3 regions of the Mesorhizobium sp. M1403 genome follow, and region 1 is predicted to be linked to each of the others. Evidence: riboswitches for the same ligand, from Rfam matches in the RefSeq annotation. Region 1 holds a riboswitch; each other region holds the start of a gene.
What was found. A riboswitch is a leader RNA that binds a small molecule or an ion and turns the genes downstream of it on or off. The one in region 1 is predicted to bind cobalamin.
Positions count from the first base shown of each region.

Region 2: it holds a riboswitch for cobalamin, as region 1 does, so the genes downstream of both, NKH01_RS14910 (ABC transporter ATP-binding protein) here and NKH01_RS00805 (CbtB domain-containing protein) in region 1, are expected to answer to the same signal.
Region 3: it holds a riboswitch for cobalamin, as region 1 does, so the genes downstream of both, metE (5-methyltetrahydropteroyltriglutamate--homocysteine S-methyltransferase) here and NKH01_RS00805 (CbtB domain-containing protein) in region 1, are expected to answer to the same signal.

Region 1 is NZ_JAMYKY010000001.1:150,889-154,157, reverse strand. It holds gene cobO (cob(I)yrinic acid a,c-diamide adenosyltransferase) at 1-48, opposite strand, end outside; gene cobU (bifunctional adenosylcobinamide kinase/adenosylcobinamide-phosphate guanylyltransferase) at 50-571, opposite strand; gene NKH01_RS00810 (CbtA family protein) at 564-1,340, opposite strand; gene NKH01_RS00805 (CbtB domain-containing protein) at 1,356-1,535, opposite strand; cobalamin riboswitch at 1,572-1,767, opposite strand; gene NKH01_RS00800 (aromatic ring-hydroxylating oxygenase subunit alpha) at 1,908-3,101, shown strand; gene NKH01_RS00795 (MFS transporter) at 3,080-3,269, opposite strand, start outside.
Region 2 is NZ_JAMYKY010000007.1:138,554-141,822, reverse strand. It holds gene NKH01_RS14915 (GNAT family N-acetyltransferase) at 1-546, opposite strand, end outside; gene NKH01_RS14910 (ABC transporter ATP-binding protein) at 563-1,360, opposite strand; cobalamin riboswitch at 1,453-1,657, opposite strand; gene NKH01_RS14905 (efflux RND transporter periplasmic adaptor subunit) at 1,997-3,130, shown strand; gene NKH01_RS14900 (FAD-dependent monooxygenase) at 3,127-3,269, shown strand, end outside.
Region 3 is NZ_JAMYKY010000020.1:99,432-102,700, reverse strand. It holds gene metE (5-methyltetrahydropteroyltriglutamate--homocysteine S-methyltransferase) at 1-1,645, opposite strand, end outside; cobalamin riboswitch at 1,741-1,941, opposite strand; gene NKH01_RS26110 (hypothetical protein) at 2,618-2,749, shown strand; gene NKH01_RS26105 (helix-turn-helix transcriptional regulator) at 3,067-3,269, opposite strand, start outside.

The DNA of each region.
Region 1 (3,269 bases):
GCGGTGGCGTTCCTCGTCCTTGGGATCGATGTGGTCGGTATCAGCCATGTCATTTCACCCTGAGCGGCAGCCCCGCCACCATCAAAAGCACGGTGTCAGCGACGGCGGCAACGTCCTGGTTCAACCGGCCGGCCGCGTCGCGAAACCGTCTTGCCAGCGCATTCTCCGGCACGATGCCCTGGCCGACCTCGTTGGACACCACGAACCAGGGTCCACGCGGCCGCGACAGCACATCTGCCAGCCTTCGGCATTCGGCCTCGACATCATGTTCGGCCAGCATATGGTTGGTCAGCCACAGCGTCAGGCAATCGATCAGCACCGGCTGGCCGTCAGGCAGCGCCTCGATCGCGCCGGCAAGGTCGAGCGGCGCCTCTATGGTCGTCCAACCGGCTCTGCGGCGCGAGCGGTGCAGCGCGATCCGTTCGCGCATCTCCTCGTCATAGGCTTGCGCCGTCGCGATATAGCTCCACGGCGCCGGACAGGCACTCACCAGCCTCTCGGCATGCGCGCTCTTGCCGGAGCGCGCACCGCCGATGATCAGGGTCAGCGCCCCGGCAGCGCGGTCAGGCAAAGCTGTCGCGCAGGCTGGTCGCCGTGCCGGTGAAGCGGCCGCGCACCACGCCGACGACTGCGCCGAGCACCAGCCAGAACACCAGATTGGTCAGCGTCACCGCCACCACGAACTGATGATGCAGGCCTTCCGGGATTGTCGTCTCGAAGCTGTCGGGCTGCGGCGCGCCGACAATATGCGGCGCCACGATCAACGCCACCGCAAGGACCGCCAGCGGCAGCGATCTGCGGAACGCAAGCAGGCCGAGACCGGCCGCGGTCGCCACCACCGTTGCCCACCACCAGATCTGGCGTTGGACAAGGTCGGCCGCCGGCATCGCTGGCAGTTCCGGCGGCAGGCCGAGGCCGGGCGCCAGCGTGAACACGGCAAAGCCGGCAAGCCCCCAGAACAGCCCCTGGCGCCAATTGCCGATGCCGCCGGCGAATTCCGAAACCGCAACCAGGATCAGTGCGAAGCCGATGCCGGTGACGATATTGGCAACGACGCTGAAGGCAAAGCGTTCGAAACCGTCGGCCGGCGCCCAGCCTTCGTCCTCAGCCGGAGCCATTGCTTCAGCCGGTGCCGGCGCGGCGCTGCTCATAGCCATCGTGCCCGTGGCGGCCGGTGCCGCAGGTGCGGCGGCATGGTCATGGCCGCCGCCGGCCTGTTCGTAGACTTCCGCCTTCAGGATCAGTGGCACCGTGGCATAGGCCTGCATGCAGGCGAGAGCGACGCCGGCCACGAGCCCTGCGATCGCCGCGATGAACACGACGTTGCGAAAAAATGTCATGATGTCAGTCCCTTGTCAGTGGCAGGGAAAGCCCATCGAGTGGCGATAGTCGTGGGCGGCATTGTGGACCGCATCGATGTGCGAGAAGCCGACAAAGCCCATGACGAAAATGCCGAGGAATGCAGCAAGCGCCAGCTGCATGAAACGCGACTGCGAGGAGACGGAAGCGCCGAGCGAGACGGAAGCGGTATTCATGTCTTGTCCTTTCGCCCTCCACCCGAGGGCATAGAAATCAGTTTCCTGTCGCCGGCAGGTCTCCTGGCTCGCGGATCAGCGCCCTTCCCCACCTTCCCGAAGAACATCTTCAGTGGCATATGGAGAGGACTACCGCACACAGTTGCGGGGGCAGCCACGGCATTGGGCAAGAATTTCGCCCGCACCGCATTCCCTCTTGGTTCCAAACGGAACCGACGACATCAGCGACTATAGGCAGAATCGCCGCGCCCGGCAAACCAAATTCCGCCGGATCGTGTGGCGAATGCGCCGCCTCGCCAAGCTCGCCGGCCGGCGCCGCAATTGACAATTCTCACAGCCGGGTGTCGGCTGGCGGATGGGGAGGAAGCCGGCATGCAACCCAGCCCGAATGAGCGCGGTCCCTATAACGGCCTGACGCGGGCCGAGCCGACGCTGCCGTCATCGGCCTATTGGGACATCGCAGGCTATCAGCGCGATCTCGAGGCCATCTGGTATCGCAATTGGCTGCTGGTCTGCCGCGAGGCCGACCTTGCCCATCCGCTGGCTTTCAGGACGTTTCGCATAGGCACGCAGGAGGTCGTCGTGCTGCGCGACGAGACCGGCGAATTGCGCGCCTTTCACAACACCTGCCGGCATCGCGGCTCGCAGCTTTGCCAGCAGAGCGAAGGACGGCTGAAGGCGCGGCTCATCACCTGCCCCTACCACGCCTGGTCCTATTCGCTGCGCGGCGATCTGGTGCGCGTGCCGTCGAAATCGCTGCCGGACGGTTTCGACAAGGCCGATCATCCGCTCTACCGCGTCGCGCTTTCGGTGTGGCGCGGTTTCGTTTTCGTCAACCTCGCGCAAGACGCTGCCGGTTCGGCTGAAACATCCTTCGATCCGGCATCCGGCAACCTCGCCAACTGGCCGCTGGAAACGCTGCTGAGCGGCCATGTGCTGCGCAAGGTTATGAACTGCAACTGGAAGATATTTTGGGAGAACTTCAACGAGTGCCTGCACTGCCCTGGCGTCCACAAGGACCTGTCGCGGCTGGTGCCGATCTATGGCCGCGGCCTGATGGGCCGGCACGACGACCCCGAATGGGCGCGCCACGCCGACAATGACGCGCCGGAATTTGCCGGCGGCTTGCGGGCCGGGGCCGAAACCTGGTCGCGCGACGGGCGCGTCCACGGCTCGGTCTTTTCGAGCCTGACGCCGGCCGAGCGTGCTGCCGGGCAGACCTATGCCACCAACTTGCCGTCGATGTTCGTCGTCGGCCATGTCGACTATGTCAGGACCGTGCGGCTGGTGCCGCTTGGGCCGGAGCAGACCGAACTCACCGCCGAATGGCTTTTTTCGCCCGAAGCGCTCGCCGATCCGGCAGCGGATATCGACAACATCGTCGCCTTCGGCACCCAGGTGCTGGAGGAAGATGCTGATATCTGCGAGGTCAACCAGAAGGGCCTGCGCTCGATGCGCCACAAGGCCGGCGTGCTGATGCCCGAGGAATATGACTTGCACCGCTTCCACAACTGGGTGCTCGAGCGGCATGCGGCGCTTGAACATCAAAGCGATTTGGGCAGATAGCGCCAGGTGACGAAGCCGCAGACCGCCGCCAGCAGGCCGAGCGTCGCGAAAACCGCGCCCAGGCCGCAGAACGCCAGCACCACCGAATAGACCAGCGGCGGCGTCAGGTCGGAAAAGTCGAGATAGGTGCGGTAGACCGCCGCCATCTGCGCCCGCTCATACGAGCGC
Region 2 (3,269 bases), on a different contig from region 1:
ATCGGCGAGCTGCGCCTTCCAGTTCGAAACAAGCTTTCCCGCCTCCGCCTCCTTGCCAAAAATCTTGCCCAGCTTTTCGACATCACCATAGAGCAGGTCCATCGAGGCGGCGGGGCGGTTCTGGTCGAGATGGACGCAACTTTCCGTCAGCACCAGCGTCTTGATACCGTGCGGGGCCAGCGTATCGGGCGTCACCTCGCCGCCAGGCTTCATGCCGTAATACCAGCCGGCGAAGAAGAAATCGGGCTCGACGGCGACGAGGTTTTCGAGGGTCGGGTATTTCGGCGCGAGTTCCGGGATCGCGCCCTGCTCGGCCTTGAATTCCGGACCGACCTTATACCATCCGGTGATGCCGGTCAGGCCGACGATCGATGGTTGCAGCCCCAGCGCGAAGGCCATCTCCGCCATGTTCAGATCTTGGATGACGGCGCGCTTCGGCGCGGCGTCGAACGTCAGCGGCGTGCCGCAGCTATCAACGGTTACCGGGAAAGCGAAGGCGGTCTCGGCAAGCAGGAGGGAGGCAAAAGACAGTACGAGGCGTTTCACGGATATTGCTCCTTGGTCAATCGGGATGTGAAGAGGCGCGGTTCGGAACGTCGAAGACCGTGAGTTCGCGGTCTTCGGTGGGATGGCGCAGCCAAAGCACGTCAACGCCAAAAATCTCGCGGATCAACTTCTTGGTCAGCGCCTCGCACGGACTGGCAAGTGCCTGCAGGCGGGCCTCGTTCATCACCGCGACCCTGGTGGCAAATGGCGTGACAAGCGACAGATCATGAAGCACCGCCACGACGGTCATGCCAAACTGCGATACGAGTTCGAGAAGGTCGCTGCGGGCGCGCGGATCGAGATGATTGGTCGGTTCATCGAGGAACAGGATTTTGGGCTCCTGGGCGATGGCGCGCGCCAGCTGGGCGCGTTGCCGCTCGCCACCGGATAGCGAGCCGATCGTGCGGCCGAGCAGCGGCAGCAGGCCGGTTCTGCGAAGTGCTTCAATGACGATGTCGCGTTGCTCGCTCCTCCGACGCAAGCCGGCATGCGGGACGCGCCCAAGCTCGACGTAGTCGATCACGGCAAGCCGCGGATCAGGCTGGTCGGTCTGGCCAACGACCGCCATGTGCAGTGCCCGCTCGGCGGCCGAAAACCTCTCCAGCCGGCGTCCGGAAAATCTCACATCTCCCGCGCTTGGCCGCAGCGTACCGCATAGCATGCGCAGCAGCGTCGTCTTGCCGGCGCCGTTGGGGCCGATGATGGCGAGGCGGTCGCCCGGCGCTATCGAAAGGCTCACCGCGCTGACCAGGCACCGGCCATTCGTCGTCGCGCTCAGTTCACACGCTTCAAGAAGAGGCTGGGAGGCGTCCAACTTACCGTCACTTTCTCAATGGCGACGGAAGGAAGCTGGACGGACCGGCCGACAAGACCGATGTCCACGTCTCCTCCCGGCACACCCCGTCCGGTCAACTCATGCTGATGGCAGGTCTCCTGGCTCGCGGGTCTTTGCGCCATCCTGCCTTCCCAGCCTTGCCGGCCAGTGGCACTTCGGATTTTGCTAACCGCTTACAGTTGCGGGGGCAGCCACGGCCTCGATCCGAAGGATCTCACCGTGTTCCCTTTTCACCCCTTGCCTCGCGACTCGGGGACCATCACCTTTCTACCGTAGATCTCGCCGACCGCGTCGCAATGGCTTTTGATTGGGCTCGCAGGCACCATCATGCCTCTGCTGTCAACACCGGCAGACCTGTGTTCCGGTTTTTCCCTGGATGCCCAATTCGAAGACCTTTCAATGGACCAGCACGGACGAGGTCGGTCGCCAAAACATCGGAAAATTTTCAGAATCCGATCGAGATTTCAGCGCTCGAAAAGCCGAATGAAAGCGTGCTGGTGAACGGGCCTATTGACCCCACGTTTTCGCGAAGGCGCCCGGCGCCGTCTCCAGCCAAGGATCATTGCCGTCTATTGCGCCCGTTCCGGCGCCGGCCGCCACACGGAAGGAGACAACATGACTGCCGCATCCAACAGCAGGTTGAAACGTGGCCTCGTTGGCGTATCGTTCGCGGCGCTCGCCTGCGCCGCCGCCGTCACCTGGTACGCCGCCAAGGGCGAGGCCGCGAGCGCAAGGCCGGATGTGCCGGGACCGAAGCTGGTCAAGGCCGTGAAGGTGAAGCCGGCGCCGCAGGCGGATAGCCGCCTCGCCATCGGCGAGGTCCGCCCGCAACGCGAAAGCGATCTCGGCTTCCGCTTGTCCGGTAAGCTGGTGCAGCGCATGGCCGCGATCGGCCAGACGGTCAGGAAGGACGAGGTGCTCGCCCGCATCGAAGACCAGGATTACCGCAACCGCTTACGCAGCGCCGAGGCCGATGTCGCGGCCGCGCAAGCCGTTCTGGTCGAGGCGCGTGCCGCCGAAGCCCGCCTCGGAGCGCTGCTCGCCAAAGGTTTCACGACGCGCGCCAGCTACGATGCGACGTTGAAGAACCTTCGCTCCGCGCAGGCCAAGCTGGACTCGGCAAGGATCGGCCTGGAGATGGCCAAGGACCAGCTCGCCTATACCGAACTGCATGCGGATTTCGACGGTGTGGTGACGGCGACCGGCGCCGAGGAAGGCCAGCTCGTCACCGTCGGGCAGATGGTCGTGCGCATCGCCGATCCGCAAGCCCGCGACGCCGTCTTCTCGATCGCCGAGGCAGCTTTCTCGAATGTCCGCAGCGCCGGGCATCCGCCGGAGATCATGGTCTCGCTGCTGAGCAACCCGGCGATCTCGACACCCGGCGTCATCCGCGAGGTGTCGCCTGTGGCCGATGCCGTCACCCGTACCTTCCAGGTGAAGGTTTCGCTGGGCAACGCCCCGGATGAAATGCGCTTCGGCAGCAGCGTCGCGGGCCGTGTCAACGAATCCAGCGCGCCTGTCGTGGTGTTGCCGGGAAGTGCGCTGTTCGACAAGGACGGCAAGCCGGCCGTGTGGGTCGTGGGCGCTTCGTCGGCCGTCGAGCTGAAGCCCGTCGTCATTGACCGCTACGAGACCGAGCGCGTCGTCGTCAGCGGCGGCCTGGCCGAAGGCGACGTTGTCGTAACCGCCGGCATTAACCGGCTGCGCGAACACGAAAAGGTTCGCATCGCGGCAGGAGAATCCAGATGAGCCCGTCACAAACGAAAGTCCTGATCGCCGGCGCCGGACCAACCGGGCTGACGCTTGCCCTCTGGCTCACCCGTCTCGGCATGCCGGTCCGCATCCTCGACAAGGCAGCAGGTCCAGGCGAGACATCGCGCGCGCTCGC
Region 3 (3,269 bases), on a different contig from region 1:
TGATGGGGGGGCGCACGTAACGCGACCCATAGCTCTGCACCCAGGCATGCTGGGTGAAGGCGAAGCCGGACAGCTGCTCGCCGAAATACTGTACCATGTCGTTTCGTTCGAACTCACCGTGCACCAGCACGTCCAGCCCGATCTCTTCCTGCCAGCAAATTGCAGCCTCGATCTCCTTCTTCAGGAAGGTCTCGTAGTCGACATGGCTCAGCTGGCCGTTCGCATGAGCGGCCCGCGCCCTGCGTACCTGCGGCGTCTGCGGGAAGGACCCGATGGTCGTCGTCGGGAACGGCGGCAGCCCGAGCGTGCCGGCCTGGACTCTGGAGCGCTCGGCAAAAGCGCTCTCTCGTCGCTTCATGCTGTCGTCAATGCTGGCGATCCGCCCCTCAACCAGCGGGTCATGGATCTTCGTGGATGTCACGCGAATGGCGGCAGCCTCGGCAGACGCTTTCAACGCGCCTGCCACCGCATCCCTGCCTTGGGACAGGGCCCGGGCAAGCAACACCAACTCGTCGGTCTTCTGGGCCGCGAAGGCGAGCCACGACCTGATGTCCGCGTCGAGTTCCGTCTCCATGCGGAGGTCGATCGGCACATGCAGCATCGAGCAAGAAGGCGCGATCTCGACGCGGTCCAAGGGCCAGCCGGCGACGATCGGTTTGATGCGGTCGAGAATGGCGGGCAGGTTCGCACGCCAGACGTTGCGGCCATCGATCAAGCCAAGCGAGAGCACCAGATCCTTCGGTGCGAGCCGACCCACCGTTTCCAGCTGTTCGGGAGCGCGCACGAGATCAATATGCAGCCCGGCCAGGGGCAGAGAAACCGCGGTTTCGAGATTGTCTCCCAGCGGCCCGAAATAGGTAGCCAGCATGATCTTCAGCTCGGGCGCGGCTTTCGACAGCTGGCCATAGGCGAATTCGAACGCAGCTCGTTCGTTCGGGTTCAGATCGAGGACAAGCGCTGGCTCATCGATCTGCACCCAGTCGGCTCCAGACAGCTTCAGCCTCTGCAGGAGTTGCTCGTAGACGGGCAGCAGCCGCGGCAGGAGCGCGATGGGATCGAATCCTTCGGCAGGCGATTTCGCCAGCTTGAGGAAGGTGATCGGTCCAAGGATGACTGGGCGTGTGTGAACGCCGAGAGCTTTAGCCTCGATGAAGTAATCGACCGGTTTCGTCGACGAGAGGGCGAACGTCTGATCATCGTTGAGTTCCGGCACAATGTAGTGATAGTTGGTGTCAAACCACTTGGTCATTTCCATCGCGGTTACATCAGACCGATGAGCCGCCTGCTGGTGACCAGCGTGTCGACAATCCTCCGTCTGACCCTGGTTGCCCCGCGCCATTGCGAAGTAGATGTCAAGTGGAACCTCGCCGCTATTCCAGCCGTAACGGGATGGAACGGCGCCGACCATGGCTGCGGTGTCGAGCACATGGTCGTAGAGCGAGAAGTCGTTCGACGGGATTTTCGACACGCCGCGATCGTGCTGCTCCTCCCAGCTAGCGGCACGGAGCGCCTTCGCGGTCGTGAGAAGGTCGGCAGCGGACGATTTTCCGGACCAGTAGCTTTCAAGCGCGAATTTCAGTTCTCGCCGACGACCGAAGCGGGGCACGCCGAGCGTTGCTACAGGAATTTGCTGAAAGACAGTCATGCCAGACCCCGATGGTTGGGGCGTCGGTCACAAGGAAGGCGCTAGCAGGCCGGCACGAACGCCAGGCTGCAGCGGCCACCGAGACATCCCGCCCGTGGACGTAATTCGCCGTGGCAGGTCTCCTGGCTCGCGGGGTCATAGCCTCTACCCGTCTTCCCAAGGCTATTCGCCTCAGTGACATGAGTGGGGTTGGCTCGCCGCTAACAGTTGCGGGGGCAGCGCCGGCATCGCACCGGCTTCCCTCTTAGCTCCGCTGCGGCAGCGCCGTACGGAGAACCACGACGCGGGAGACAATTACAGCAGTTCGCTTCTTTGTCAACGCCGCATAAAGAAATGTTTATGTCGTTATGTTAAATTTCCGTTGGCATGTTCCAAAGGTCGCCTCGAAAGCGAAAACTGTGGAAGCCTTGAGCGGCCGGTAAATCAAAGCAATGACGCACGGCGCCCTTGTCCAGGAGGATAGGAGTTCGTCGGCTGCCGGCAGCAAACATACCGGCAAGCGCCGTGGTGCTGCTTAGCGCATCATGCGAACCACCTCGGCGTCGAACTTCGGCTCCGAGGTTCCGACCGCTTCGTTGGTGATCTGCTCGCGACCATATTCGGCTCAATGGCGAGGCTGTTGCCCATGTGGAAGCTGTTGGCCGTGATGCCCTCGGTGATACGACACAACGATTTCGAGGGGAGCACCCGAGGCCAGGCGCAGCGGCGTGTTGCGAAGTGATCGAGGCCAATGTCTCGAACTGCTTGTTCGCAGCCCACCGGCTCAAGGTAACCCGCCTTAAACCACCGGGCCAGCTCAAGTCCTGTCCAAATGAGGCCTGAGCGGCAAATCGTCGTGCACGCGCACGGTTTGGCGTTCGATCTTGTGATGCGTCTTGGGCGGGCAATCGCCACGGTGCAGCGCGCAGAAGCGGTCCCCAATTGGGAAGCCGAGGGCGTGAGGGCAAGCCAGCGCCACAGGCGGAAGGAGACTTGGACCTGTTTGCCCTGCTGGACCACAAGTTCGCGACACAGGGCCTCAAGGAGAAGACCAAGAGTGATTATGCGCGGGACCTCGCCAAATTCATCAAAAGCAGCGGGCAGTCAAAGTTCGGCGCCGATTGACATGGAGATAGCCATCGCGGCGGACCGCCCAGGCGGACCGCAAGCCGGAATACAACCGGGTGCAGGCGGCCAAGCTCGTCCACAAGATGGCGTCGGGCACACACCGGCGATGGGAGAGCGGACCGTGGAGTGCAGGAACTTCACGCCTATCCACGCTCCCGTGGACGTGTCCTGCGGCACATCGGCAGCGATATTGAGGAGGCAGTTGAGCTTCTGGTCGAGCACTCTTACCTGCCACTACCTACGCTTAACGTCATCTCGTACTGAAAACGCCCCACGCAAGGTCGAGGTGTAACATGCGCCCTTCGTGGATGGTTCTAAGCTTCCTCGGGCGCGGTCAATCTGTGATAACGGTCGCTTGGAACCTCCATCACCGCGACGCGATCAAGGTTGGCGTATCGCGCTCGGTAGTAACCTTCTTCCTCCACTTCGGCGAAACTACACTGGGGAACGTCAAAGGTCGCAGCTTCCAATCCGAAGAAAGTCGTAGCGGTTTCTTCATCCAAGAAGTTCCACTCAT